DNA from 2 places in the Compostibacter hankyongensis genome. Region 1 is predicted to be linked to the other one. Evidence: riboswitches for the same ligand, from Rfam matches in the RefSeq annotation. Region 1 holds a riboswitch; the other holds the start of a gene.
The links. A riboswitch is a leader RNA that binds a small molecule or an ion and turns the genes downstream of it on or off. The one in region 1 is predicted to bind cobalamin.

Region 1 (14,955 bases):
CGAAGCGCCGGCCAGACCCGTTCCGATCACCACTACTTCTATCCGGCGTTTGTTGGCCGGGTTCACCAGCCGGCATGTGCTTTTATACTTGGTCCATTTTTCTTCCAGGGGACCTGCCGGTATTTTAGCATCCAATTCCATAATCTTCCTTCCTTTTTAAGGACAATGGTATTAATAAAACGTTTAGCGAATCACATTAAAGTACATCAGCACCGGCATCAGCGCAAAGATCAGCGGCACAAGGATCGAAAAGGCCGTACCGATACCCCTTACGATGGGGATATATTTTTTTGAGCTCATCCCGAAGGTGCGGAAGGCGCTCTGAAAACCGTGCATCAGGTGAAAAGAGAGGGAGACTACCCCGACCAGATAAACGATCACCAGCCAGCCGTGGCTGAAGGTGTCCTTCATTCTTTCAAACAGGTTGAGCTCTTCCCCGTGCAGGATCTGGTTGCTGCGGTTGGGGATCCAGAAATTGGACCAGTGGATGATCAGGAAGATCAGGATCAGCGTTCCCAGCAGACCCATGGAGCGGGAATACCAGTTGGTGACCTGGCTTTCACGGTTCATCGCATACCGCACCGGCCGTTTCCGCCGGTTCTGGAACTGCAGGGCCAGCGCCTGGATGATGTGCACCGCGAAACCCGCGATAAGACCTACCTCCAGGATATGCATGATCCAGTTGGTCCCCATGAAATGAGCCACCTTCAGAAAGGTCTCACCATGGTCCGGAACAAAAATACAGGCGTTGATGCTACAGTGAACGATCAGGAAAAGAATGAGAAATAAACCGGTAAACCCTATCACGATCTTCTTGCCGATGGCGGAAGTAAAGAACTGACCCCACTTCATATTGAAATTTTATAAAATAAAATGTGTTAGTAAAACGATCTGTCAAAAACCGTTACAAATTTACATGTTAATTGGTAATGTTGGGGCTGATTTCTGCGGAGGCCGGGAAAGCGGACGCATAAAGCCCGGATCAGCCCGGGTTGGAAGGACGGCAGATCATCGACCGGACTTTGAGCCGAACCGTTTACGGGATGCCGGGCCGGCCGGCATCCCCCAGGTTCTTTCCCGCCCGCCGACGAGGGAGGGGAAAATGAAAATGTGCTTATGCAACGCCGGAGCCTACCCTGCGTCTTGCCTCGCGGGCGGCCTGTACCATGTTTTCCAGCGCAGCCGCCGTTTCCGGCCATTTCCGGGTTTTCAATCCGCAGTCCGGATTTACCCAGAGATTGCCCGCGGGCAGCAGCGCGGCGGCTTTTTCCAGCAGACCCAGCATCTCTGCCACGGAAGGCACGCGGGGAGAGTGGATATCATACACGCCGGGTCCGATCTCGTTGGGATAGCGGAAACCCGCAAAGGCTTCCAGCAGCTCCATCTGCGAACGGGAGGTTTCGATGGTGATCACATCGGCATCCATTGCCGCAATATGCTCGATGATGTCGTTGAATTCGCTGTAGCACATGTGGGTGTGTATCTGGGTTTCATCCTGCACGCCGGCTGCCGATATCCGGAACGACTTCACGGCCCATTCCAGATAGTTCTGCCGGTCTTCCCGGCGCAGGGGCAATCCTTCGCGGATAGCCGGCTCATCGATCTGGATCATGCCGATGCCGGCTTTTTCCAGGGCGTTCACCTCATCCCGGATGGCAAAAGCGATCTGGTTGGTCGTCTCCCGGCGGGACTGATCGTCGCGTACAAAAGACCACTGCAGGATGGTGACCGGCCCTGTAAGCATGCCCTTCACCGGCCGCTCCGTATGCGACTGGGCAAAGCGGCTCCAGCGCACCGTCATATCCCCCGGGCGGCTGACATCGCCATAGATCACCGGCGGTTTCACACAGCGGCTGCCATAGCTCTGCACCCATCCGTTACGGGTAAATAAAAAGCCGTCCAGCTGCTCCCCGAAATATTCCACCATATCGTTGCGCTCATATTCTCCGTGTACCAGCACATCCAGACCGGCCTCCTCCTGCCAGCGGATCACCTCCACGGTAGCTTTTTCGATCTCGGCATCATATTGCTCCGGTGTCAGCAGGCCTTTCTTCAGCGCGGCCCGCAGCCGGCGGATATCATCGGTCTGGGGGAAGGAGCCGATGGTGGTCGTGGGAAAGCGGGGAAGCCCGAACCGTTTGTGCTGCAGCGGCTGGCGGACGTCAAAGCCGCTGTGGCGCCGGGCATCTGCCTCGCTCATGGCGGCTATGCGCGCCTTTACGGCCGGATTATGAATGCGCGCCGAGGCACGGCGGCTCTCGCGGGCCAGGCGGTTGGCTTCGAGGAGCGCCGTCTCCCCTGCTGCAATGCGATACAGCTCATCCAGCTCCTGCAGCTTTTGCCGGGCAAAGGCCATCCAGTTTTTTACTTCACCGGGAATATCCGTTTCCAGATCCAGGTCAAAAGGGGTATGCAGCAGCGAGCAGCTGGGAGCGATCATCGTACGTTCGCTGCCGATGGCCGCTACCGTCTTTTCGATCAGCGCCAGGGATGAGCGATAGTCGTTTTTCCAGATGTTCCGGCCGTCTACTACGCCCAGGGAAAGCGAAAGGGAGCCGGGGATCGTCTTCAGCACGGCATCCAGCTGCTCCGGAGCCCTTACCAGATCTATATGCAGGGCGCTTACCGGCAGACCGGCCGCCAGGGAAGCGTTTTCGCGAAGACCTTCAAAATAGGTGGTCAGCAGTATTTTAATGCCTTTGCAGGACCGGCTGATCTCGCGGTAGGCATACTCGTAAGCGGCTTTTTCGGCTTCATCGAGGTCCATGGCCAGAAAGGGTTCATCCAGCTGTACCCAACCGGCGCCGTAGCTTTGCAGCCGGTTCAGGAGTTCTACGTATACCGGTACCAGGCGGCTGATCAGGTCGATCTTCCGGAACCCGGCCTCCTTTTCTTTTCCCAGCAGCAGATAGGATACAGGGCCGATCAGCACCGGCTTGGGTATTTTTCCCGTCACCTGGCGGGCGCCGCTGAAGGCGTCGAATACCTTGTTGGAGAAAAGACGAAACTGCTGTCCGGCGGTAAACTCCGGCACGATATAATGATAGTTGGTATCAAACCACTTGGTCATTTCCATGGCCGTGATATCGAGGCCGTCGCGCTGATAACCGCGCGCCATGGCAAAGTAAAGATCGGTTTCCGTATTTCCCTTTACGTCGGTCACCACCGGCGTATAGCGCTCCGGAATAGCGCCCAGCAGCAGCGACATGTCCAGCACATGATCGTAATAGCTGAAGTCGTTGCAGGGGATCAGGTCTATGCCGGCCTGCAGCTGCAGCTTCCAGTGTTCTTCCTGCAGCTGCCGGGCTACGCCGGACAGCGCTTCGCGGCCGGTCTTTCCGGCCCAGTATTGTTCGCAGGCTTTTTTCAGTTGGCGTTGTGCCCCGATGCGGGGATAGCCGAGGTTGTTCTTGAGCATTGTATGTATTGGGTTATGGTATAACAATGACCTGTCATGGACCGGCGACGCTGCCGGCCCGGTGGTTCTATACCGGAAAAGACAAATGCCCGTTCAACCCGGCATGCCGGATGTACGCGAAAAAAAGAAAATAGCAAGGGGGGAATACGTCTGCAGCGGACACACTTCGCCCGCAGCTTCCTGTTCCTGTCTCCTGTGGATAGCGGTAGTTCATATCGGAAAGAGGCAGGCCCGACTATTGCTTTATTCCGCGAAAGCATTTGTCTTTATGCAAGGGCAAGTATCCTGGCTTGTTTCCTGCTGCAGAACGGCCTTCCCAACGGAGCAGCGTTATTACCGCTACCGACAGTGGCCTTTTTGTCCGGCAGAGATGAACGGTTACCCGTTCACCGGAAACATACAGTTGCGCGACAGCCCGTGATTCCCACACGGTTCCTTTTTAAAGGACGGCGACGACGGCCGTCCTGTCCATTGCACAGATAATAAACCAAAGAGCCGGGACAAAGGTAAAGATAAAACTGAAAGGCGCAACTACTGCAGCCGCCTCAGCATCCAGTTGTCCACCAGGTTGAAGAGATGATGCGGAAGATAGGTACGCCAGCGGTCGTTATCCAGGAAGTTTACAAAATGATCCAGATGGGCCGAACGGAATTCCTGCGCCGTATGTTCCGGCAGGTTCAGCAGCACCACCCAGCCTCCTTCGTCCCGGATATCCTCGATCCATTCTTCGTAATAGCAATCATCCGAACTGTGGAAGTTCAGCACATTTTCACCGATGAGGATAAACTTGTAAATACCCTTGGCGATCATATCATCGATCACCTCCCGCTTGAGGGTCATGATATCGTTTTCGATACAGTCGTTCCATTCGCCGATCAGCTCGATCACCGCAAAGTTCAGCTGGTAGTCTGCATACAGCACCTTTAGATAAAGATTTTGCGCGCCGAAATCATCCCACTGGGGATGGATATAATAGTTATATACGGTCTGGGAATACGCAAATTCGTTGTGCTCGCTGCCATAAAACGGCGACAGCTCGTCTTCTTCAGGAACATACAAATGGCGCCAGTTGTAATATGGTTCAATATCCTGCATAGGCTTCCACGGCCCGCTTTACACTACCATACTTCAGCAACAGGTTTTTGGCACCTTCATAATCGGTAAGCTGCAGCCGCTCCATGATCATCTTCACCCCCCTGTCCACCAGCTTTTCATTGCTAAGCTGCATATTGACCATCTTATTGTCTTCCACCCTGCCCAGCTGTACCATCACGGAGGTGGACAGCATGTTCAGCACGAGCTTCTGAGCGGTACCGCTTTTCATCCGGGTGCTGCCGGTAATGATCTCGGGTCCTACCACTACAACAACCGGATGGTCTGCATGTTCAGTAACGGGCGCTCCGGGATTGCAGGTGATGCAGCCCGTGACAATTCCTTGCCGGCGGCATTGTTCCAGCGCCCCGATCACGTAAGGGGTAGTACCGCTGGCGGCGATGCCCACCACCACATCCTTTTCCGAAACTCCGTAAGCCTGCAGGTCTTCCCAGCCCTGCTCCCGGCTGTCCTCCGCAAATTCCACGGATTGCCGGATGGCCGTTTCCCCGCCGGCGATCAGTCCGATCACCAGACCGGCCGGAACCCCGTAGGTGGGCGGACATTCCGAAGCATCCACCACACCGAGGCGTCCGCTGGTGCCTGCGCCGATATAAAAAAGCCTTCCGCCGGCCAGCATTTTGTCTACCGTGGCCAGCACCAGCTTTTCGATATCGGGAATGACCTTTTCCACAGCAGCCGGCACCATACTGTCTTCCGCATTTATATTACGAAGCAGCTCCGCCACGCTCATTTTCTCCAGGTGATGATAGGTAGACGGCTGTTCCGTTATCTTTTCAAACATGACGAACATAAATTACGCAAATTTACACGAATAAGCCTTTCAGCCCGCCGCTTCTTTTTTATGATAGGCAACCAGCCCGTCCATAGGCGCCTTTAGGATATTGCCGCAGGTAAGCTCGTAAGCTTTGCAGAGCATCCGCACCACGTCGCGGTATCCATGGGCTATGCCGCCCACAAAATGAACCGGCGCCTTCCGGCGCCCGGCATAACGGTAGATATGACGAAAGAAAAAGTCATCCAGCCCTTCTTCCAGGATACTTTCGACGGCCTTATGCCCCCTGTTCTCCTGCAGGAAAAGCGAGCAGGAGGCGAGATAACGGTTCGCCAGCGGCTCCTTGTATATCTTATCCAGTATCTCGCTGCGGTCCGTGTCGTACTTCTCCTCAAAGCGGGCTGTCAGCTCCGGGTCAAAAAAGTGGTAGAGATAATGCTGCAATACCTTCCTTCCCAGATATGCGCCGCTGCCCTCATCGCCCAAAATATAACCCAGACCGGGATCGCTCTCCGGGATCGTTCTGCCATTAAAATAACAGATGCTGGAGCCCGTTCCCAGGATGCAGGCAATGCCGGCGCTGCGTCCGCAGAGGGCCCTGGCGGCCCCCATCAGGTCGTGTGTCACCTGTAGCTTTGCCCCGGCAAATACTTTTCGCAGGGCTCTTTTTACCACGGCTGCATTCTTCGGATCGGCACAGCCCGTTCCGTAGTAACAGACGCGTTCTACCCGGGCAGCGGCCCTTCCCAGGCCGGGCAGCAGCTCTTTGTTAAAAATATCTTCCATCTGGGTGCCGGTCTGGAAATAGGGACTGATACCCTGCGTGCGCACCATTTTTTTACGGTTGCCGGAGAGCAGGCACCAGGTTGTTTTGGTGGAACCGCTGTCGGCGATCAGGATTTGAGGTTGCGGCGTCATCATAGGAACAGGTTGGAGTAGCCGGATGAAATGTTAAATATCGAATCAGGCTGTTTTATGTTATTTTTGCCAAATGGCCGAATTCAGATGCTAAAATAAAAAAAAGGAGCCTAAACGGGTATAATAACATGGCTGACAGGCAATCAGGTAAAAAATTCAAGGTTTTCATCCCTTTGTTGTTTTCCGTTACGCTGGCCGCCGGCATGTTGCTGGGATTTAAGCTGCGCGATAAACAGGGTTATAAAGCGTCCTACTTCTTCTCATCGGGACAGCGCAATACGGTTCAGGAAATCCTCAACCTGATCCGGGTAAAATACGTGGACAGCCTGCACGATAAAGACCTGAACGCCGACGCCATCGCCGGCATACTCCGGCACCTGGACCCGCACTCGCTTTATATCGCCCCTTCCCGGCTGAGCTCGGTCAACGAGGACCTGGAAGGAAACTTCCAGGGCATCGGTATAGAATTCAACATCTTCAGCGATACCGTCAACGTCATCTCGGTGATCTCCGGGGGACCGTCGCAGGAAGCGGGGCTGCAGACGGGCGACAAGATCGTCCGTGTCGGGGATTCCCTGGTTGCGGGTAACGGTATCACGGCAGATCGTATCCGGGAGCTGCTGCGGGGACCGAAAGGCTCCGCCGTGAAGGTGACGCTGCTGCGCGACGGGCAGCTGCTGCCGGTGGAGATCCACCGCGGCATCATTCCGCTGCACAGTATCGACGCCGGATATATGGCTACACCGGATGTCGGCTACATCCGCATCAACCGCTTTGCAGCCAATACTTACCGGGAGTTTATGGACACCATGCTGGTCCTCCAGCAAAAGGGTCTGAAAAAGCTGATCATCGACCTGCGACAGAATCCCGGCGGATATCTCGATGCCGCGACCAAGATAGCGGATGAGCTGCTGAGCGACGACAAGCTCATCGTATATACCCAGGGCAAGAGCTATCCCCGCACCGACTACCGCTGCGATAAGCCGGGCATCTTCGAAAAGGGCAATCTGGCCCTGCTGGTGGACGAAGGCAGCGCCTCTGCCAGCGAGATTCTTTCGGGGGCCGTCCAGGACTGGGACCGGGGCACCATCATCGGCAGGCGGACCTTCGGAAAGGGGCTGGTACAGGAACAGTTTCCCCTGTACGACGGCGGAGCGCTGCGGCTTACCGTTGCCCGCTACTATATCCCCTCAGGCCGCTGCATTCAGAAATCCTATAAAAAAGGAATCGAGGATTACGACGAGGATATCCTGCACCGGTACCAGCACGGGGAGCTTTCCACGGCAGACAGCATTCATTTCGCCGATACCACGCACTACTATACACGGATCAAGCACCGTGTGGTTTACGGCGGGGGCGGTATTACGCCGGACGTGTTTGTGCCGCTGGATACTACCCATATAAACGGCGCGCTTGCGCTGCTATATACCCAGAACACCCTGTATAATTTCGTGTATGCATACTACAGCCGGCACCGGAAGCTTTTTGACGAGTATCAGGACGCGGCCGATTTCAGCAAGCGTTTTCATGTTTCCGACGATATCATGCAGGCCTTCCGGCAATATGCCCGCAAGGAGGGGAAGGACAGCCTGCCGGCGGCAGGGTCCGCCGATGAGCCGGAGCTGCGGGAGCGCCTGAAAGCCTTTTTTGCAAGGCAGCGCTGGAGCACAGAAGGCTACTATGAGGTCAGCAATGCCGGTGATCCGATGCTGACCAAAGCCCTGGAACAGCTGGGAGGATAAAATGCATTCGTCTTTATTACCACCGCTTTATCCGGCCTTGTTACGCGACCCGGCGTCTGCGGCTTCATAGATACGTTCGATGATATCCACCACCTTCATGCCTTCCAGCGCATTTGTAGTGATGGCGGAGCGCCCCTTCAGCACATCCACGACGTTTTCGATGACATAATGATGGTTTTGCGCGGACCCCTTATAGGCGCCGTAATCATTCCCGGGGTTGGTGGCGGCCAGCTCAGGCATCACATAGTCCTTTACATGGCAATATTCCACCTGCTCCATGTATTGACCGCCGATCTTTACTGAGCCGTTCTCCGCGATGACGGTCATGCTGCTTTCGAGGTTTTTGTCCCAGACGGAAGTGGAGAAGTTGATGCTGCCCATGCCTCCGTTTACAAAATCAAAGCTGACAAAACCGCTGTCCTCAAATTCGGTGAGGCTGCTGTGGCTGTGGTCGGCCAGCCTTGTCCGGATATGGGTGATATCTCCAAACAGCCAGTAGAGGATATCTACAAAATGGCTGAACTGGGTAAAGAGCGTCCCCCCGTCCAGCGACCGGGTGCCATGCCAGCTGCCGGGTACATAATATCTTTCATCGCGGTTCCAGTAGCAATTCAGCTGCACCATATAGATGCGGCCCAGCTTTCCGGACGTTACCAGCTCCTTGATCCATACCGAGGGCGGCGAATACCGGTTCTGCATCACGGCAAATACATGCCGGTGCACCTGCAGGGCCTTAAAGATCACTTTTTCGGCATCCTGCCGCGTAAGGGCCAGCGGCTTTTCGATCACCACATGCCGCCCGGCTTCCAGGCTATGCATGGCCTGCTCCGCATGAAAGCCGTTGGGCGTAGTGATGTTGATCACATCCGCCTCCGGACCTTCCAGCAGGAAGGCTTCCAGCGAAGGAAAAAAGGGAACGGAGAACTTATCGAGCCCCAGGGCTTCCCGGGGCCTGACGTCGGCCAGCGCCACCAGCTCGCTTTCCGGATTCCGGGATATCATCTCGGCATGTCTTTTCCCGATATGCCCGCAGCCGATTACGGCAAACCGCACTTTTTGTTCCATAGCTATGACCGCATCACTTTGAAAGATTCGTGTACAAGGGGGCAAAGATAACCGAAAAAGCCCGGCAGCGGCCCCCGGCATCTTTCCGGCGGCCTCCGGCCGGCTGTACCATTGCCGGCGTCTCCCGTCATGGCTTCACCGAAAATTTGTACAGCGATTCGGTCCGGTAGGTATCTCCCGGCTTCAGCACAGTGGAAGGAAAGTCCGGCCGGTTGGGGGAATCCGGAAAATGCTGGGTCTCCATCGCAAACGCGGTGCGCGGATCATCCTTGTGACCGCCGCTCATGGCATTCTTGCTTTCCATAAAATTACCGCTGTAAAATTGCAGACCGGGCTCCCGGGTATATACATCCATGACGATGCCGGACTGATCGCCGGTTACGGTGGCCGCATGGTTGAGCCCCGAACCCTTGTCTTCGTTCAGCACAAAATTATGGTCGTAGCCGCGACCGTTCTTCAGCTGCTCATTGTCCTCCCCGATACGGGCGCCGATGGCGGTGGCTTTCCGGAAATCAAAGGGGGTTCCTTCCACGGAAGCCAGCTTGCCGGCAGGAATAAAAGTGGAATCGATCGGTGTATAACGGTCGGCGTTAACCCATAAAAGATGGTTAAGGATGGTGCCGCTGCCCCAGCCGTTCAGGTTAAAGAAGGCATGGTTGGTCAGGTTGACCACGGTCTTTTTGTCGGTGACCGCCTCATAATCCAGCTTGAGGGCATTGTCTGCCGTAAGGGCGTAGGTGACCTTCACCTGCAGGTTGCCGGGAAAGCCCGCCTCCATATCCTTGGCGAGGTAGCGCAGCTCCAGCGTGGAATCATTGAGCTGGCTGGCATCCCATACCACCTCCTGGAACCCGGGCTTTCCGCCATGGAGGGCATTGGGCGGGTTATTGATAAACAGCGTATAGGACTTACCGTCCAGGCTGAACTTACCTTTGGCGATCCGGTTGCCATAGCGGCCGATGGTAGCGCCGAAATACGGCTCCGTAGATTTCACATAGCCTTCCACGTTATCAAACCCGGCCACCACATCGGTGGGGGTCCCGTTTTTATCCGGCACCACCAGGCTCACCAGCCTTCCCCCGTAGTTGGTAACGGCGGCCTGCATGCCGCTGTGGTTTTTTAAAACATAGAGGTTGGTAGCCTTGCCGTTTATCGTGTCGCGGAAGCCGGCGGCATCCGGGATGAGGGCTGATCCGGCTGCTGCGCTGTCCCCGCCCTGCGCTTCTCCCGAAGGAGCGCCGGGCTGGCAGGATGCCAGGAGCAGAATGCCGGCGAAGAAAGCCAGGGCAAAGGAAGAGGTAAAGGTGAGTGACCGCTGATGTATTTTCATAGATTGAATGTTTATCGGGTTAGGTATGTTTATACGGCTCCGGAGCTGCGGCTCCGGTTTTTAATTATCATATGGTTTACTGCGACTGACCTTTTACCACCGGGAAGGCCGATATCCTGAGCCGGGCCGCACCCATCGGTATCAGGGTCAGCGACTCTTCGGGCGTGCTCACGGCCACCGGACTGGGCGGCAGCGTATCGCAGAGCCCGTATTGGTCGATGGTCCAGGAAGGTATCTCCCTCCCCTTCGTTTTTATCAGCAGGGGCACGTGCTGCTGGCTGAAGGGGAAATCATCCGCCGGCCAGCTTTTCTTCACCACGGTAAATGCTTTTGCCGGGTCGGCCTGGTCCAGCTCCAGCCCGTAGTTCCATTTGCTGTCCGGGTAGATCTCAAAAGCGGGCCATTTTGTCGCATCCGCATCTTTCTGCCATTTGCTGTCGCCGATGGCGGAGGTCCTGCTGTCTGCCTGCTCATAGTGCTCCTTGATCTGCAGCGAAAAGGTCAGGGGGCCGTAGTTGACGCTGGCGCTCTGTTTGTTTTCGGCCCAGCGGCGCACCGATACCTGCATGGGCAGCTCCAGCGTTATCTCGTCCTTATCCTGCCAGGTGCGGGATATCCGCGTATAGGAGGCGGGCGTATTGCTGTGTTCCAGCGCCTTGCCGTTCACATATATCTTTGCTCCCTTGCACCAGCCGGGAATACGGAGATAGACCGGAAATTCGTTCGCTCCTGCGCTGTGCACCGTTATTTTTACTTTTTCATCAAACGGATAATGGGTGCTTTCTTCCAGCGTTACCGAGTCGCCTTTGCCCACACGGGCGGTAACCTTGCAGCTGTTGTACAGCATGGCAGCCAGGCCGTTGTCCGGCGTAGCCATCCACAGGTGCTCGGCATAATAAGGCCATCCCTGCGCATGGTTATGCTGGCAGCAGCGGCTGCTGAAAGGGTTCATCATCAGAAAAGGCCCGTCGTTCTGAATGCCGGGAGAATGATTTTTGCTGTCGCTGACGATCATATTGGGGGCGGTGAGATAACGCAGTCCCCTGAAATCCGGCATCACCGCGGCAGGGTAAGTATTGAAGGCTACTTTTTCGGCATGGTCGGCCCAGAAAGGATCGCCGGTGATCCCCAGCAGCAGCTCGTCGCTGGCCATCTGCTCCACCATGCCGCAGGTTTCCACGGCCTGCCGGGGATCGCTGTAGCCGGGCCGCGCATTCTCATCGGCGCCGAACATCCCGCCGGGCACCTGCCCGTACAGGTTGCGGATCAGGTGAAAATCGGCATAGGTGGCTTTTAAGGCGCTGCTGTCGCCCGTTTGCATATAATAGGTGGCGGGCTCCCGGAAGCATTGCGCCACATTTACGTTATGCCAGTTGGGGAGGTTGCCGTTCTGCATCCAGTCGGCCGTATGACGGTGGACCTTGGCGGCCAGGTCCAGGAGCCATTTTTCACCGGTACGGTTATACAGCCAGTAGATGCTGTACAGGTTGTCGCCCCCGCGGCTGTTTTCCCAGTAAAGGGTCAGCAGCTTGTCTTCGGGAATGGTGTTTTCCCATTTGAAATAAGCGGTCATAAAGGGGATCACGCGGGGGTCGCGGCTGTATTCATAATAGGTCTGCATACACCACAGCATGATCATATTGGGCCAGAGGTCCGGTATGGAATCCTTGGCCTTGTCCGGAATGACGGCCGGACCGAAATAGCCGTCCGGACGCTGGCTTTCGAAGACCTTTTCCAGCCAGCGTTTTGTTTCCGCAATAATTTTTTTATCCCCGAGCTCATAGCCGAGATCGCCGTAGCCTTTCAGCCAGTAAGGCACTTCTTCCCAGCCATGGTCGCCGGTACCGTCGCCGCTGAACCAGGCATTGTCTTTCTTTTCCAGCCAGGCGCTGATCTCGCCGAGATGACCGGTGAGGCCGTCGCGCTGGAGTTCGAGGTATTTCCGTATCCAGCCGCCGGGAACGATGCTGCCCGCGGGCAGCTTGACAAACTGCGAGGGCACCAGAGGCGCCCGGTTGGAAATATAATAATCGTTTCTTGCAGCAGTGTCTGCGCGGACAAGGGTAACGACGGCAGGCTTGCGCTGACATCCCGCAAGGAGCAGGGCCGCTGTTACCGGCAGCGCCATGCAGGATAGGAATGACCGGATCGTGTATACCATGTTACAATTTAAGATAAATACAAAAATGCGGAAAGCACTTTATGCCTTCGGCAGATGATAGCCGTTGTGATAGGTGGCGGCCAGGTAATGGTTGGCTTCCGCTTCCTTAAACCTGTCCTTGTCCGCTTCCCAGTAAAGCTTCTGACCGGTACGGTAGGCGATATCCCCCATCTGGGCAAAGACGGCGATATGTGCGCCGGCCTGTATGGGTGCATGCAGGTCCGCAGCACGGCGTGACCGTACCACTTCCAGGAAATTTTTGGTATGCTGTTCCACGCCGTTGTCCACCGATTTGCGCCGGGGAACAGCTTCCATCTTATCTCCTTCGGGCAGCACTTCCCAGCCGCCGCGGTCCAGCACGAGGGTGCCGTTGTTGCCGATAAAGGCAATGCCGTGATCGCGCCGGTAAGGTCCGCCGTCTATGCCGTTGGCATGCTCCCACTGGATATTGAAGCCGTCAAAAGCGTATACAGTAGTCAGGGTATCCGGTGTTTCGGCTGCATCGTCGGGATAAGCAAATTTACCACCGGAGGCCATTACGGACAACGGCATTTCCGCCTGCATGCCCAGCAGGGCATAATCCAGCAGGTGTACGCCCCAGTCGGTCATCAGCCCGCCGGCATAATCCCAGAACCAGCGGAAGTTAAAGTGAAAACGGTTCGGGTTAAAGGGCCGCTGCCGGGCCGGGCCCAGCCACATGGTATAATCCACCCCGGGCGGCGGCGCGCTGTCCGGCTTTTTGGGAATCGACTTCATCCAGCCCTGGTAGGCCCAGGCCTTGACCAGCCTGATCTTGCCCAGCTTCCCGGAATGCACGAAATCCACCGCATCCTTGAAGTGCTGCTGGCTGCGCTGCCACTGCCCTACCTGCACCATGCGCCCGTAGCGCTGCTGCGCCGCCACCATGGCGCGGCATTCGGCAATAGAGTTACCGATGGGCTTCTCCACGTATACGTCCTTGCCCGCCGCGCAGGCATCGGTCATCACCAGACAATGCCAGTGATCCGGCGTGCCGATGATCACAGCGTCGATATCTTTATCCTCCAGCAGCTTCCGGTAGTCGCCGTAAGTTTTTACTTTGATGTCCTGCTTTGCCAGCTCGGCGGTTCGTTTCTCCAGCACGTTCTTGTCCACATCGCACAGGGCCACGCACTGTGCCTGAGGATTTTTCAGCATCGCGCTCAGATCGGCCCAGCCCATGCCGTTGATACCGATGGCGCCGACCCGGATGCGGTCGGAAGGGGCAACTTTACCATGGGAGGCGTAAAGCGAGGCAGGGAGGCCTCCTGCCAGGCCGGTACCCGCAGCCAGCGCGGCTGTGGTACGGATGAAGTTTCTGCGGGAATGGTTCATAGCTAAAACGATTTTGTTTTTCTGTTTACACCTTCATCATAGCATACGGACGGGAAATCACCCCTCCAGTCTATGTTCCGGAAGGCAGCGGCAAGGGGGTTCCTGCGGCAACGGGAGTTCCGAAATCAGGCGTCCCGTCCGGCTGCCAGTGCACCAGCTGCGCCCGTGGGGAGCGGTGTCCGCCGCAGCCCTGGTCCGGAGCCGGGTTGGCATGATACAGGATCCAGGTCTCCTTGCCATCCGGTGAAGGAAAAAAGCTGTTGTGGCCCGGTCCGTACACCCCGTTTTCGGGCGACTGGCTGAAAACCGGTGTCCGGGATTTTTTCCAGGAAGCCGGATCCAGCAGGTCGCTGCCGGCGGAAGCCGTAAGCATCCCGAGGGCATAGCTGTTCGTCCAGCAGCCACTGGCCGAATAAACCAGGAAAAGCTTGTTGCCGTGTTTCAGCAACTCCGGCCCTTCATTCACATATACCGGGTGATCGGGACGGTTGGCAGAGCCTGCATCCCATATCCGTTCCCAGGGAAGTTCCGGCGAAGAGAGCTTTACTCTTTTGCCGTCCACCGTCCAGGGATTTTTCAGCCGGGCGATATAAATGTTTTGCATTTCTTCATGAGGAACCCGCTTTTCCCAGCCGGACCAGATCATATACCATTGCTTGCCTTCCTGAAAAACAGAGGCGTCGATAGCCCACTGATCCGTAGGGTCGCTGACCTTCCCTTTCATTACCCAGCTGCCTTGCATCGGATCGGGGGAGGCGTTCTCCAGCACCCAGATGCGGTGGCCTGCATTCCTGCCTCCGTCTGCCGTGAAATACACATACCATTTACCATCCATCAGATGGATCTCGGGGGCCCAGACCTCCTTCGAATGTTCGCCGGATGCAGGGGGCGTCCAGATGATCTTTTTCTCGGCATGTCTCAGGTCGGTGATCCGCCGCGCCTTCCAGAGCCGCAGGTCATGCCCGGTGGTATGCATATAATAATAGTAGCCGTTGTGATAGATCGCCCAGGGATCGGGGCCGGAAGAAAGCAACGGATTCTTAAAGCTGCGGGAGCGGGAAAAATACTGCATCAGTACCT
Region 2 (14,955 bases), on a different contig from region 1:
GATCAGCTCTTTTCCGTAGCGGATCAGCTCGCCGGTTTCTCCGGCAGGAATGCCGGCAGGATCGGGAGCCGACCAAAGCTGCTCTGCCTTTGACGGCTCCGGGGAAGCCTGGGCAGGAACAGCGGCTGCGGTTGCTTTCTGCTCCGCCGGCGTCCGGCGGAAGAAGGTCCGCAACTCCGGGTAGAAAAAGATGGCCAGGCTTTCCAGCAGGCAAACCAGGGCCAGCCAGCAGATAGCGCGGGTAAGCCGGGTGATGGTTTTGACTGCATGCTCCGTCATGTTCTTCCTGAACTGTGTTGTGACGGAACAAATGTAACAGCAAAAGCAGAAGAATGGAAATCATTCCTTTTTATCTGTCATAACCCGGGATTATGACAGGCAGCACAGGCGGGTTCATCCCCCGAACCCGCCCCCGATGCTGAACCCCATAATGAGCAGCACCAGAAAGGTAATGGCCAGATAGAGATAGTCCTTTTCGATCAGGAAGGCGATGACGGAAAACAGGATGCGGGCAATGGGCGTGGCGATGAGCAGCAATACGCCGCACTGGATGAGCGCCTCTCCCCGCAGGGCGGCCATGCCCTGGAAAATACCCTTCAGGGAGAGCAGCGCTCCGGCTTCTCCCCGGAAGACATGATATCCGGGATGAATACCCTGGTGCTGGAAAAGATACAGGATGCCGCCGACCAGGGCAATAAGCCCGGACAACAATACGCCGGCGCGCAGCAGCCGGCCCATGACGGCTTCCATATCACGATCCTGCCAGTAAGCCCTGGAAAAAAAGCGTTTCATCTGTATTTGCTTTTCCTGTTGTTATATCTTTCCCGCCCAGCCGTTGTAGATCATTTCCACAGCCAGTATCGTCAGGACTACGGTAAAGAGCACCCTGATCCAGGCAGATTCGGATTGTATCAGCCAGCGTGATCCCAGGAGCGCCCCGGCGAGCACGCCCACCAGCACGGGCATGGCAAGACCGGGATCGACATAGCCCCGCTGAAAATAAATAACCGCGCTGGCGGCTGCCGTGACCCCGATCATGAAATTGCTGGTCGTGGTGGACACCTTGAAAGGTATGCGCATCACGTTGTCCATCGCCAGCACTTTCAATGCGCCGGAGCCTACTCCCAGCAAGCCCGAAAGGAGGCCGGCTAGTATCATCATCAGAAAGCCGCCGGGAACATGCCGTACCTTATAATCCACCGCGCCGTTCCGGGAAGGATAGCTGCTGTTGAGCCGGAGCTGCTCTGCCAGCCGGCTTTTTGATGTTCTTTCAATATGAAACTGGCGCTTGCGGAGAGACAGCCCCGCAGACAGGAGCAGGATGATTCCGAAGATCACCGCGATGACGTGGGTGGGGGTGTAGGCAGCCAGCAACGCTCCGCCGACCGCGCCGGCAGTAGTGGCGATCTCGAGGAACATCCCGAGGCGGATGTTGGTGATGCCTTCCCGCACATAGGCTGCGGCCGCTCCCGAAGAGGTGGCGATCACCGCTACCAGGGAAGCCCCGATCGCATACCGCAGATCGACATGGAAACCCAGCGTGAGCAGCGGGATGATGATAAAGCCGCCGCCCAGGCCGGTCAACGATCCCAGCAATCCGGCCATGAATGATCCTGCCAGGATGATCAAGGTAAAAGTCAATACCGTCATGATACGAAAATTAAGGAGCCGGCGCGGCGAGGCCTGTGTTCCTGCCGTGCGGTTCCGGAAACGGGAGCTGCGTTCAGGGCTCCTGTTCCCGATCAAATTTCCGCTAATTATCCGGTATGTCCAAAAGACCGCCGCCGCCGCCGGGGCCAAAATGCCCTGAGATCGCCGCAAAAAATACCGCGCTTAGCGCAGGAATGCTACGTGGTTTGGACTCACGCCGGGTCTTACCGAAAAGGAAAATTTTTTCTTTCCTTCCTTATCGAAGCAGAATACTTCCCCCGATGCCGTATAATCCCGGGCATCCGTAATATATACGTCACCGTTACTGTCATCTATGCAGACGCCATAGGGCGACTGTACCTTGGTGCCGTCGGTGATGAACTGTTCCCGGAGGATATCGCCGGTTTCGGTATCCATCACTGCCAGGGTGGCCTTCCCGCTGAAGTCGTTGGTATTATACAGGTAAGCGGTGCGGCCGGATATGGCGATAAGCGGGCTTTCGCGGTCCAGCGTGCGGTCCAGCGTCTGTGTTTTGCCATCGATGACATACAGTTTCCCATGTACATCCTGGTAATTGCCGGATGTGCTGACATATAACATGCCGGAAGCCGTAGCCTGTATATTCCGGGGGTTGATGCCGGTAACGATCCGCTTTGTTTCGCTCAGCGTAGAGAGGTCGATGACGGAAACCGTGCTGTCATAAGGTTTCCCGGTCAGCGCTTCTTTCCAGCCGGAATTGGCCACATACAGGCTGTTGCCGGATACGGCCATCCCTTCGGGACTGTTGCCCACCCGGATCTGTTTTTCAGCGGTGAGGGTAGCGGTGTCGATGACGGTGACCGTGCCGTCGGAAGCGCTGACAAAGACCTTGCCGGCGGCGCCCACCGCATAACGCGGCTCCCGCTTCTTTCCTCCGGCTCCGGTGAAGGATACCGAGTCGATACGCTTTGCCGTGGCGGCATCCAGCACGGCCACATAGCTGCTTACGTTCATCACGACATACATCTTGTTCCCGTAGATCAGCAGGTCGTTGCCCGTATCGCCCAATCCTTCTCCGTTGACTGCGCGGTACAGGTCTGCTTCAAAAGGCTGGGTTTTCTGCATGGCAAAATCGTAATAGGACAATACCGTATTGTTACCGCCGAAGCTGCCTTCGCTCAGCACATATACGCCGTGGGTGGGTTTTACTTCCGGCGGCCGGGGTGCAGGATTGTCGTCTTTGCTGCAGGCATTCAGCAAAAACAGGGCGGGTATCAGCCATTTCAGGGATCGTGATCTGTTCATAATAAGGGGTGTTTTGTGATATAATATGATATCTTCGTTTATACGTTTAGGTTATACCGTTTCAGAACCGGTAATGCAGCCCCAGCCGCCAGGACCGCCCGGGCATAGGGTAGTAGCGCACTATTTCGTATTGCCGGTTAAAGAGATTGTCCACGGCCGCCGTCAGCTCCCACATGCCGCCCCTGCCGGCGGGCAGGCGGCCGGTAAGGGTAAGGTCCTGTGTGACAAAGGCCGGCAGGCGGTTATAGTCGATAGGGTCGCCCATACGGTAACGGCTCCCTGAAAACAGCAGGTTGTATCCCAGGGTAAGCGGTTTGTATTGTATTGTGGCCTGCAGGGCGCCGGAGTGCTTCGGCGTGTAGGGCAGCTGCTGTCCGTATTCCGGGGCGGAAGGATCGGTAACGTCCCGGGCTTCCTGGAAGCTGTAATGGCCGCCCAGCGTAAGCCGGAAGGCATGCAGGGGACGGAAGAAAAGCCGTGCTCCCGCATCTACGCCTTTGGCATGTACCCTGCCGGCATTCAGCATCGTCCACTGGAACAGGTTCTGACGCGGCACGGCTATGATCTTGTCCCGCACCGTATTGTAATAGGCATCTGCCGTAAAGGCCAGCGAAGAGAGAAGACCCTGCAGCTGCGGATTCCAGGACAGCCCCATATCGTATTGACGGGTAAATTCCGGCCGCAGCCGGGTATTGCCGATCAGCGTATAGTACAGGTCGTTGAAGGTGGGCATCCGGAAGATGCTTTTGTAAAAAAAGCGAAGCCGTAGCGGCAACCGTTCCCGCGGCTGCCAGGAAAGGGCTGCGGCGGGACTGAGCACTTTCCGCGTCTGGGGCTGCGGTCCCGTTTTTACCCGGTCGCCTGTGAGCGTGCCGAGCATGTTGGCCCGGATATCCAGCCTTTGCCAGCTGAAAGCCGCCGCCAGGTTGTTGAGCCAGGTAAAGCGGGTGGGATAAACAAAGTCCGGCAGGCTGGCGTCCAGCGTATTGGCCATGATATCGCTGCCGTAGGCCAGGGTGAGAAAAGGACGAAGGCGGTAGCTCCAGGTACCCGACAGATAATAGGTTTTTTGCCGGTACCGGTTCTCCATATGACCTTCGCTGTTGAGGAAGTCGGGGTCCAGGTACCGCTTATAGGAAGCTTCGTACTTGCCGCTGACCTGCAGCCTGCTTTGGGGTGAGAAACGTTTTCTCCATCCGGCCTGTATAAAAAAATCACGGTCGTCCAGCCGTTGCCGGCTGCGGTCGTTATACAGGATCACTGCTCCGGGCAGGCCCCTGCGGGCATTATAAAAATAGGCTTTGAGCGCTGTCTCGCTGCTGTCGCTGAACCGGTACCGGGTATCGTACTCCAGCCGCAGCGCCTGTATATCGGAGTTCTCCCGGTGTTTTTTTTGGAGGCTGTCCCCGTTCTGCAGGGTAAAGGGATATTTCCCCTCGGCCTGTTGCCAGCCGGCGGAGAGCGTGCTGTATCCCCTGGGGCTCCAGCCATATTGCAGCGTGGCGGAAGGCTGCAGCAGGCCGAATGCGCCGCCTTCGAGAGCAGCTTCTCCTTTCAGCGAATGTCCTTTGGCAAAAGCGGGCCTGCGAGTGGTGAGTGACAGCACGGTGGCCATGGAATAGGCGGCGGCGGGCTGCAGCATATCGGGAGGCTGTGCATTATACAGCGTCAGCTGTGAAAGGTTGTCCGTCGTCAGCCGCCCCAGGTCGATCTGACCGTTCTGCGCATCGCTCAGCGGGAGACCGTCGTACAGCACGCCGGTATGCGCTGCGCCCAGGCTTCTCACCGAAACGGTCTTCAGCCCGCCGATACCGCCGTAGTCCTTTACCAGCACCCCCGCAAAATACCTGGCGGCGCCGGCTACGGAGCGCGCGCCCAGCGCGCTGAGCTGCGCGCTGTCCAGCAGCTGTACGGGCGAAGACGCGGAAAAGGAGGCCGCCTGTCTTTGCGCAGCCACCTCCACCGCCCGCAGCGCGGTGTCCCGCAGGAGCCGGTGTCCGGTAGTATCCTGGGCGGAGCACGCTTTCCGGTACAACAGGCCGGCGGCAGGAAGCAGCAGCAGGAAAAAAGCCATCCTTCGCTTCAAGGCAGTGAATTTTTAAAATACGGGCGGGGGAAGCGGAGGGCAATGCAGGACACGGCATATCCCGGGACGGGAAAACCTGCTGAATATATACCGATCCGGCTCCAATCCCCGGAAGCCGTGAATGCTTATTTACTTCTGGCAGGTCTTCTGGCTTACATCCTCCTGTGATCACAGGTACGCCGGCAGGCCTTCCCGCGGCGTTCCGTCTGGCGGAATGCCGCAGTGACACTGATTGCCGGGGGTATGAACCGGAGCATGCCCGGCGGGCACAGCAATGACGGTTCATACGGGATGCTTACAGCTGCGGGTCAGCTCCGGATTCTCCCGCCCGGTACCGGTGACGGCGTAAGCCCTGCAGGCAACGCCATACGACGGCACGGTGAGACGGGACCACCGGATTCCCTTTCCATGGCGCGATAACGCCAACCAAAAGCGGCTCAAAAGTAGCATATAGCCCCCAATCCGCCTAATCGCACAGAATTGTTTGCATATTTTACGGCAATTTTTATAACTTGTTCACCGGTATCATCATGGCCCCGTGTGGGCTTATTACACCTTAAAAAAACTGTATGGATCGTCGTGACGCCGTAAAAAGAGTGGCCATCCTGATGGGTGGCGCACTCTCTGCTTCCACGCTCAGCGTAATGCTGGACAGCTGCAGCCAGGCCCCGAAGAAGGGCAGCGGCACCCAATTTACCGAGGATGAAAAAAGCATGGTAGACCGTATGTCGGATATCATCATTCCGAAAACCGATACGCCCGGCGCCAAGGAGGCGGGCGTGCCGGCCTTTATCGTGATGATGATGCAGGAATGCTATCCCGAGAAAGACCAGCAGCAGTTCCATGACGGCCTGGCTGCCTTTGACAGCCGCTGCCGCAAGCAGTACAAGAAATCCTTCCTGGAGCTTTCTCCCGAAAAGCAGACGGAAGCCTTGACGCAGCTGGACAAGGATGTGCTGGGGAAAAACAAAGGCCAGTTCAAGGACCTCGCTTTTTACCGCAGGCTGAAAGAGCTGACGCTCCTGGGCTTCTTTACCTCCAAGCCGGGCGCCACCGAGACGCTCCGTTATGTGCAGGTTCCCGGCCATTACGACGGCTGCGTGGACTACCACAAGGGCGACAAGGCCTGGGCGACCTGAGCGGCTGCAGCAAGGCTGCGCTTATACTTCCTGCCGGAGATCTCTCTTCCGGGCGGGAAGGATCGCGCTGCGTATAAATGCAGTGCATTTTAAAAGGAAGAACATGAATTACAACGGAAAAGCTAACGCACAGCAGACCTACGACGCCATTGTAGTCGGCAGCGGTATCAGCGGAGGGTGGGCCGCCAAAGAGCTCACGGAGAAAGGATTGAAAGTATTGCTGATCGAGCGGGGCCGGAAGGTGGAGCATATCAAAGACTATACCACCGCCATGAATACGCCCTGGGATAACAAGCACCGCACCCGCCTCACCCCGGAGGAAAAAGAGCAGTATACGATCCAGTCGCGTTGCTATGCATTTAACGACGAAACAAAGCAATGGTGGGTAAACGACCGGGAGAACCCCTACACCGAAGTTCAGCCGTTCAACTGGCTGCGGGGATATCACCTCGGCGGCCGCTCGCTGATGTGGGGACGGCAAAGCTATCGCTGGAGCGATCTGGACTTCGGCGCCAATGCCCGTGACGGGCACGGCACGGACTGGCCTATACGTTATAAGGATATCGAGCCGTGGTACGATTATGTGGAGACGTTTGCCGGCATCAGCGGGAACCGCGACGGGCTGGCGCAGCTTCCTGACGGTAAGTTTCTGCCGCCGATGGACATGAACTGTCTGGAGGAGCATGCCCGGGACAAAGTAAATGCCCGCTGGAAGGACCGGCATATCATCATCGGGCGGACCGCCAACCTGAGCAAGGCGGCCGCGCCGCAGCTGGATGTAAAGCGTCAGAGCTGCCAGTTCCGCAATCGCTGTCACTGGGGCTGCCCCTTCGGCGGTTATTTCAGCACCTTGTCGGCTACGCTGCCGGCGGCCATGGCTACGGGCAATCTTACCCTCCGCACCGATGCCATAGCCCTGGAGGTATTATATGACGAAGCGCGGCAGCGCGCCAGCGGCGTCCGTATCCTGGATACCCATACCAAAAAGACGGAAGATTATACGGCAAAGATCGTCTTTGTCAACGCTTCCACGCTGGGCACCACCTGGCTGCTGATGCATTCCGTCTCCAACCGCTTCCCGAACGGGCTGGGGAACGACAGTGGCGTGTTGGGCCACTACCTGATGGATCACCATTTCAGCGTAGGCGCCGGTGGTCGCTTCGACGGGTTCGGAGATAAATATTACTATGGCCGCAGGGCCAACGGCGTCTATGTGCCCCGTTACCGCAACCTGCACGGGGACGAAAAAAGAGGATATGTACGCGGCTTTGGCTACCAGGGCGGAGCCTCCCGCGGCAGCTGGGGAAGAGGCGCCGCCAGCGCCGGGATCGGCGTGGAATTTAAAAAAGAGCTGGCCGAGCCCGGCGAATGGGGTATGGGGCTGGGCTCCTGGGGAGAATGCCTGCCTTACCATGAGAACGGAGCGACGCTGGACAAAAGCAAGACCGATGCCTACGGCCTGCCTACCCTGAAGATCAACTGCAGCTTTAAAGAAAACGAGCTGGCGATGCGCAAGGATATGATGAACGATGCAGCGGAGATGCTGGATGCTGCCGGGCTGAAAGATATCCATACTTACGACGGGCTGAAAGACTCGCCTCCCGGTCACTGCATACACGAAATGGGCACGGCCAGAATGGGCCGGGACCCCAAAACTTCCATGCTGAATGCATGGAACCAGCTGCATGCCGTAAAAAATGTATTTATCACCGACGGATCCTGTATGGCCAGCACGGCCTGCCAGAATCCTTCGCTGACCTATATGGCGCTCACCGCGCGGGCCGCTGATTACGCCGTTAAAGAACTGAAGAAAGGGAATATCTGAAATCTTTTTATCATGAACTACAATAATAAAGCCGTTGCGCAAAATACCTATGATGCCATCGTGATCGGCTCGGGGCTCAGCGGGGGCTGGGCGGCGAAGGAGCTGACCGAAAAGGGGCTCACCGTGCTGATGCTCGAAAGGGGGCATCAGCTGGAGCACATCAAAGGCTATACCACGGCGATGAAAGATCCCTGGGAGTTCAGGCACCGGGGGCGGATCACGCCGGAGCAGCGGAAGACCCACGAGTTTGTCAGCCGCGACTATCCCTACAGCGAGTTCAACGAAAGCTACTGGTTCAAAGATGCCGATGCGCCGTATGAGGAGAAACAGCGGTTCGATTGGTTTCGTCCCGATATCGTCGGGGGAAAGTCCATCATGTGGGGCCGGCAGAGCTATCGCTGGAGCGACCTGGATTTTGAAGCCAATGCCCGCGACGGGCACGGTATCGACTGGCCGATCCGCTATAAAGATATTGCACCCTGGTACGATTATGCCGAGCGTCATGCCGGCATCAGCGGTCAAAAGGAAAACTATGCTCCCCTGCCCGACGGGCAATTTCTGCCGCCCATGGAGATGAACTGCGTGGAGCGGTCCGTGAAGGAAGGCATTGCCAAAAACTTCAACGGACGTCTGATGACCATCGGCCGCGTGGCCAATGTTACCGCGAAGCACCATGGCCGCGGTCCCTGCCAGTACCGCAACCTTTGCAGCCGGGGTTGTCCCTTCGGCGGTTATTTCAGCACACAGTCCTCTACCCTTCCCCCGGCGATGGCTACCGGCCGGCTGACCCTGCGACCGGATTCTATCGTGTCCGAGGTGATGTACGACCCCAAAAAGCAACGCGCTTCGGGGGTACGGGTCATCGATGCCCATACCAAGCAGACCGTCGAATATTATTCGAAGATCGTATTTGTAAACGCTTCCGCCGTCGGCACCACCTTTGTGCTGATGAACTCGGTATCCGACCGTTTCCCGAACGGGCTGGGAAACGACAGCGGCGTGCTCGGGCACTATCTCATGGATCATCACTTCCGCTGCGGGGCTTCCGGCGAAGCGCCGGGCTTTGAGGATAAATATTATTCCGGCCGCCGCGCCAACGGCATCTATATCCCGCGTTACCGGAACGTGGACAAAAACGAAAAACGCGATTACGTGCGCGGCTTTGGCTATCAGGGCGGCGCCTCCCGGCAGGGATGGCAGCACAGCATCGCCGAGCTGGGGGTAGGGAAGGATTTTAAGGATATGCTCTCCGAGCCGGGTATGTGGACGATGGGCCTCGGCGGCTTTGCCGAATGCCTGCCCTACAAGGAAAACCGGGTATACCTGGATAAGCAGAAGCGCGACAAATGGGGGCTGCCCACCATCGTCTTTGACGCAGGCTTTAAGGAAAATGAGCACAAGATGCGCAAAGACATGATGAACGACGCCGCCGAGATGCTGGAAGCGGCCGGTATAAAGAACGTCAGGACCTATGACAAGGGATCTTACCCCGGTTTAGCCATCCACGAGATGGGTACCGCCCGTATGGGGAACGACCCGAAAGAGTCAGTGCTGAACAAATGGAACCAGATGCATGCGGTGAAAAACGTATTCGTTACCGACGGCGCCTGCATGGACTCTACCAACTGTGTCAACCCCTCGCTGACCTATATGGCCCTGACGGCCCGCGCTGCCGATTATGCGGTGAAAGAGCTGAAGAAAGGGAATATTTGAACCCCCGCCCCCTGAAGGGGAGGTGAAAGGCGAAGGGGGAAAGGTGAAGGGCATTTTAGTTTAAAGTTTAAGGTCTAAAGTCTAAGGTTATCTGTCCGGAATAGAACTTCAGACCTTAAACTTTAGACATTAGACTATCCAACCTCAAACCCGGAACCTCAAACGAGAAACCGGAAACTCCTATCCCCCCGGCGGCGGAGGCGGTCCTCCCCCGCGCATGATGTGCATGCCGCCACCCGGACCACCCGGTCCCCGGTGATACTCCCGGTCTCCGCCTGAGCGGCCGCCGATGCGGTTCAGGTTAAAGGTAAAGGTCAGCAGGAAGTACTGCGTCAGCACCATGTTCTGGGTATCTTCGATATAGGTGGGCTGTACATCGCGGTTGATGCTGACATTCTGATTCAGCAGATCGAAGGCCTGCAGCTTGATGGTGGCCTTCTTTTTCAAGAGGTCTTTACCGATATAGGCGTTCCACATGGCCACGCTCTGGTTATATCCCGCCGTCAGACCGGTATTGGTGATGTAGCTGAAATCGCTGCCCACCAGGAAACCCAGCGGCAGGTGATATTCGAAATCCAGCGACAGGTTGTAGGTGAAGTATTCCTGGTTTTGGGAGGACTGCAGGGAGTTGACCACATGGTTATAGTTGACGTTGCCCCCGACATTAAGGTCCAAAAGGTCTTCCAGATCATAGCTGAGGCGCAGGCGCGGACCGAGCGAGAAATTGTTGCTGAAATTTTTATCGCCGTTGACAAAGCCTACATTCCTCGAAAAGCTGACCGAGGTGCCCGGGCTTACTTTCATGTGCAGCTTGTCGAGCGGCAGCGAAAGAAAGGTAAAGCCGTTCAGCTGATAGCTGCCGTTTACATTCACCGGCTTGATGTACTGCTTGCCGCTGTCGGTGAAGGTGGTAGAGTTGACGATCTGGTTGGATACGGTGGAAAAGTTCAGCGAGGAAAATATGCCGCTGAAGTTCTCCTGGTTAAAAGAGTTGTAATGCAGCCGGACGCTGTTGCTGAACGACGGCTTCAGGTCGGGGTTGCCCACCTGGATGTTCAGCACGTCTGTATTGTCCGGAACGGGTTGCAGCTGACTGATGCTGGGCTGCTGTGTGGCCCCCTGGTATTCCAGCCGCAGGCGTTTGGTATTGGAGAAATTGTAGTGGAAATTTACCTGCGGGTAGAAGTTCACCGTGTGCTGGGTGATCACGCTGTCATGATTTTCCCAGTTGCTGCGCATACGCGAATCCTGCGCGCTGACACCGATGGTATAATCGTATTTCTCCTTATTGCCCACGAAGTTCACGCTTCCGCGTTGCGTGTTAAAAGTATTTTTAAAGATATTGCTGTACGTGGAATCATAATCGTCATATTCCTTGGAGGCCGGATTGAAGTTATAAGTGGCCTTGTCGGAATTGCTTTTATTTTGGTTGTAGGCATATTCGAATTCCAGATAATGGTCCTTGAACAGTGGCTCGGTATAGCTGACCGAAGCGCCCCAGCTCTGGTTCACCGAATTGAGCGTGCTGTGCTGATCGATGATCTCCTGGGAAGCGGAATCCGTACCGATAAAATAACCGTTCTCTGAGCGGTTGACGGAGCTGCCGTCATTTTTGTTATAGCTGCCGCTGAGGTTGACGGAAAAAGTCCTGCCTTTTTTGTGGAACTTATGACGGTAGAGAAGATTTCCGCTCAGGCTCGGCGAGGTATTGTGCGAAGCAAAGGAGCTGGTGCTGTTGTTGACGAGCGCCTGCTTGTCCGAAAGGGACTCCGAGGTGCTCTGTGTGGAATAATCGTTCGTGGTGTAGCCGATGGAGGGGCGGAAGATGATGGAGTTCATCGTATCGATGGTATACTCCATGTTCAGGTTAAAACGGTGATCCACCGAACGGTTCAGCGAGGAGTCCCGGCTGTTCTGAAAAAAGGAAGTGTCTTTCAGGATATTTTGCCGGCTGCTGAGCTGCGCCGTATTGGTGTTGGTGCTGTTGGCAAAATAGCTGCCGTATACTTCCAGCTTGGGGCTCCAGTTGTCATGATAATTGAGCCCGCCCATCCAGTTGGTCGTGATGCCGTTGCCGCCGCCGCCCGAGAACATACCGCCTCCGCCGCCGCCGCCGCGGAATCCGCCGCCGCCTCTTCCTCCCCGTCCCCCACCGCCGCCGCCCATGGTGGAGCGGATATCCCGGAAAGAGAAGCCGAGGTTGTTGACATTGTTGCCCCCGCCGAGGAAAGAAAGCCGTTGCTCGTCTTTGAAGCTGTTGACCATGGCGTTCAGCTGGTAACGGTCGTCTGTGCCGTAGCCGGCCGTGGCCCGGCCGAACAATCCTCTTTTCCGGTCTTTCTTAATGGTGAGGTTGATGGTCTTCTTGGTATTGCCGTCGTTGATGCCGGTAAATTCGGATTGGTCCGAGCTTTTATCGAAGATCTGTATCTGCTCGATCATATCCGAAGGCAGGTTCTTGGTGGTGACCTTGGGATCATCCCCGAAGAAAGGCTTGCCGTCTACCAGCACCTGCTGCACTTCTTCTCCCTGTGCGGTGATCTTGCCGTCCTTGTCCACCTCCACGCCGGGCAGCTTTTTCAGCACATCCTCCACCACCGCGTTTTCCTTGGTGGGAAAAGAGCCGGCATTATACTGCAGGGTGTCTCCGGACATCTTCACCGGCGGCCGTTCATCCTTGACCACGACGGTGCCCAGCTTTATTCCTTCGTCCGGCAGCACGAGGGTACCCAGGTTGAGGCCGGCGGTTTTCAGGCTGAAGGAGGTGTCCAGGTTGTGATAGCCGAGGTAGGTGACGACAAGCCGGTAGGATCCCGGCTTGACATTCGGCAGCAGGAAGGCTCCCTTTTCATCGGTCAGCACGGTCTGCAGCACGGAGGAGTCCCGGGCGGTCTGCAAGACTACGGTAGCATAGGACAGCGACTGGCGGGCCCTTTCTCCTTCTACGTTACCCTGGATGAATGCGGTACTGTCCTGCGCCCGCAGGCAGAGGGCCGGAAAGATCAGCAGCACGCACAGCAACAGCTTTTGTAATGACTTGCTCACAGTATGTTATTTACCGGTTACAAAGATCAGGCATATCCCGTTGCAGGCATGTTAAAGCGCATTATTTAGTGTTAAATAGTGTGAACGGGTAAAAGCGGTTGTCCCGGAAATGAATAGTTTTGTTAAAATGGCCGGGTGCCCGCCGCCGCCCGGTAAAAAATCAAGATCGTGAAAAACCGTATCCGGTATCTGTTTGTGCTGATGTGTATCTGTATCCTCGGTATTATCGGGCTGCAGGGCTACTGGCTGTACGACACCTACCGGTATAACTACTATGGGTTCCGCTTTAATGCCACCGATGCGCTGGAAGAAGCCACGCGCCGGATGATATACGAGAACGTGGATAAGGCCGGGAGCGCGGGGGTGCTGCAGCCGGACTCGCTGCATGCGATGGCCGGTCAGTCGTCGAGGGATTCGTCCTGGGTGCGGGTGCGCGCCGTAGCCCGGCGCTGGTATGCGCGCAATCGTCCGCCGGAAGGACCGCGGCCCGACCGCGACAGCGCGGATCCGGCTACCAACCGGATCTACCGGGGGCTGCTCCTGTTCTGGTACCGGCAGAAGCACACTTTTTCCCCGGAACAGCTGCAGCAGGTGGATTCCCTTTTCTCGGAAGAGCTGCGGCTACGCAAGATATCGGCGGCCTACCGGCTGGATACGCTGCATCTGCCGGAGGAGGACCGGCGGCAGGCCGAACGGCGCGATATTGAGCTGCCCGGCTTTCCGGTCACCACCCGGCACGTCCTGCTCAACCCGCTGGATGATATATGGCTGCAGGCCGGCTTTAAAACGCCTGTGCAGTATATCCTCCGCCGTATGTTCTGGCTGCTGCTGGCCACCCTGCTGCTGATCGGCTGCACTTCTTACTGCTTCGGCTATATGCTGCATACCATCCTGAAGCAGAAGAAGCTCTCCGAGATCAAGAACGACTTTATCAACAACATGACGCATGAGCTGAAGACGCCCATTACCACGGTGTCTGCCGCCGTGGAGGCCCTGCAGCATTTCGACGCGCTGCGCAACCGGGAGAAGACGGACGCTTACCTCTCCATGGCGGAAAAACAGCTGGCCCGCCTTTCCATGCTGGTGGAGAAGGTGCTGGATACGGCAGCCTCCGAACGCGAAGGGCTGGAGCTGCACCGCGAAAAGGTCGATCTGGAAACGCTGCTGGACGAGGTGGTGAACACCCACCAGATGAACGCCTCCAAGCCGGTTTCCTTCCAGCGCTACTATTCGCTTTCCGACCCTGTGATCCAGGCCGACCCTACCCATCTCGGGAATGCGCTCAGCAACCTGGTGGACAATGCCGTCAAATACTCCGGGGAGCAGGTGAATATCCAGATCCGCTGCATCCGCCGGAACGGACAGCTGGTCATTACCATAAAGGACGACGGCAGGGGCATACCCCCGGCCTATCAACGGGAGATATTTGAGAAGTTTTTCCGTGTACCTACCGGAAACGTGCATACGGTAAAAGGCTTCGGCCTGGGTCTGAGCTATGTGAAAACGGTAGTGGAGCAGCATGGCGGGCAGATCAGGGTACACAGCGAGGAAGGAAAGGGGAGCGAATTTATCCTTACCTTTCCTGAAGATACCTGAAACCTTCGCGGCTTATGCCCAGAGTTTTGCTGATAGAAGATGAGGAGATGCTGGCCCGCATCGTAATGGACAGCCTGGAGATGCGCGGCTTTTCCATGTCTTATGCCCCCGACGGGGAAACGGGCTGGACCCTTTTCCGGGAGCAGGCTCCCGACATCATTGTCATGGATGTGATGATGCCCGGCATGGACGGGTTCTCCCTTACCCGGAAGATACGGGAAGCGGACAAAGACGTACCCATCCTGTTCCTTACCGCCCGCTCCAGGACCGCCGACGTGATCCAGGGTTTCGAGCTGGGCGGGAACGATTATCTCCGGAAGCCGTTTAGCATGGATGAGCTGATCGTCCGTATCCGGGAGCTGCTGAAGAGGGCGCCCCGTCCTGCCCCGGCGGCTGAAAACGCGGTATACCAGCTCGGGCGTTACCGTTTTGATCCCGTCCGCCAGCGGCTGAGCCTCGACGGGGAGGAATGCAAGCTTTCGCACCGCGAGTCGGAGATCCTGCGTATGCTGTGCGAACAGCGTAATGAAGTGGTGGAACGCTCTCACATGCTGAAATCCCTCTGGGGCGACGACAGCTTTTTTAACGCCCGCAGCATGGATGTTTTTATCACCAAG

Region 2: another riboswitch for cobalamin. It lies ahead of ABD851_RS13140 (TonB-dependent receptor); the one in region 1 lies ahead of metE (5-methyltetrahydropteroyltriglutamate--homocysteine S-methyltransferase).

Annotation. Positions count from the first base shown of each region.
Region 1 is NZ_BAABFN010000001.1:888,953-903,907, reverse strand. It holds gene ABD851_RS03725 (fumarate reductase/succinate dehydrogenase flavoprotein subunit) at 1-141, opposite strand, end outside; gene ABD851_RS03720 (succinate dehydrogenase cytochrome b subunit) at 184-852, opposite strand; gene metE (5-methyltetrahydropteroyltriglutamate--homocysteine S-methyltransferase) at 1,115-3,418, opposite strand; cobalamin riboswitch at 3,677-3,906, opposite strand; gene ABD851_RS03710 (hypothetical protein) at 3,950-4,513, opposite strand; gene murQ (N-acetylmuramic acid 6-phosphate etherase) at 4,500-5,324, opposite strand; gene ABD851_RS03700 (N-acetylglucosamine kinase) at 5,355-6,227, opposite strand; gene ABD851_RS03695 (S41 family peptidase) at 6,353-7,966, shown strand; gene ABD851_RS03690 (Gfo/Idh/MocA family protein) at 7,994-9,031, opposite strand; gene ABD851_RS03685 (aldose epimerase family protein) at 9,159-10,361, opposite strand; gene ABD851_RS03680 (beta-L-arabinofuranosidase domain-containing protein) at 10,438-12,522, opposite strand; gene ABD851_RS03675 (Gfo/Idh/MocA family protein) at 12,562-13,875, opposite strand; partial or broken gene ABD851_RS18005 (glycoside hydrolase family 43 protein) at 13,946-14,908, opposite strand; partial or broken gene ABD851_RS03670 (glutaminase family protein) at 14,948-14,955, opposite strand, start outside.
Region 2 is NZ_BAABFN010000006.1:179,837-194,791, reverse strand. It holds gene ABD851_RS13165 (c-type cytochrome) at 1-279, opposite strand, end outside; gene ABD851_RS13160 (DUF1634 domain-containing protein) at 394-792, opposite strand; gene ABD851_RS13155 (sulfite exporter TauE/SafE family protein) at 814-1,650, opposite strand; gene ABD851_RS13150 (hypothetical protein) at 1,649-1,810, shown strand; gene ABD851_RS13145 (DUF5074 domain-containing protein) at 1,834-2,934, opposite strand; gene ABD851_RS13140 (TonB-dependent receptor) at 2,996-5,020, opposite strand; cobalamin riboswitch at 5,141-5,466, opposite strand; gene ABD851_RS13135 (gluconate 2-dehydrogenase subunit 3 family protein) at 5,590-6,159, shown strand; gene ABD851_RS13130 (GMC oxidoreductase) at 6,263-7,984, shown strand; gene ABD851_RS13125 (GMC oxidoreductase) at 7,997-9,697, shown strand; gene ABD851_RS13120 (outer membrane beta-barrel protein) at 9,878-12,742, opposite strand; gene ABD851_RS13115 (sensor histidine kinase) at 12,911-14,338, shown strand; gene ABD851_RS13110 (response regulator transcription factor) at 14,353-14,955, shown strand, end outside.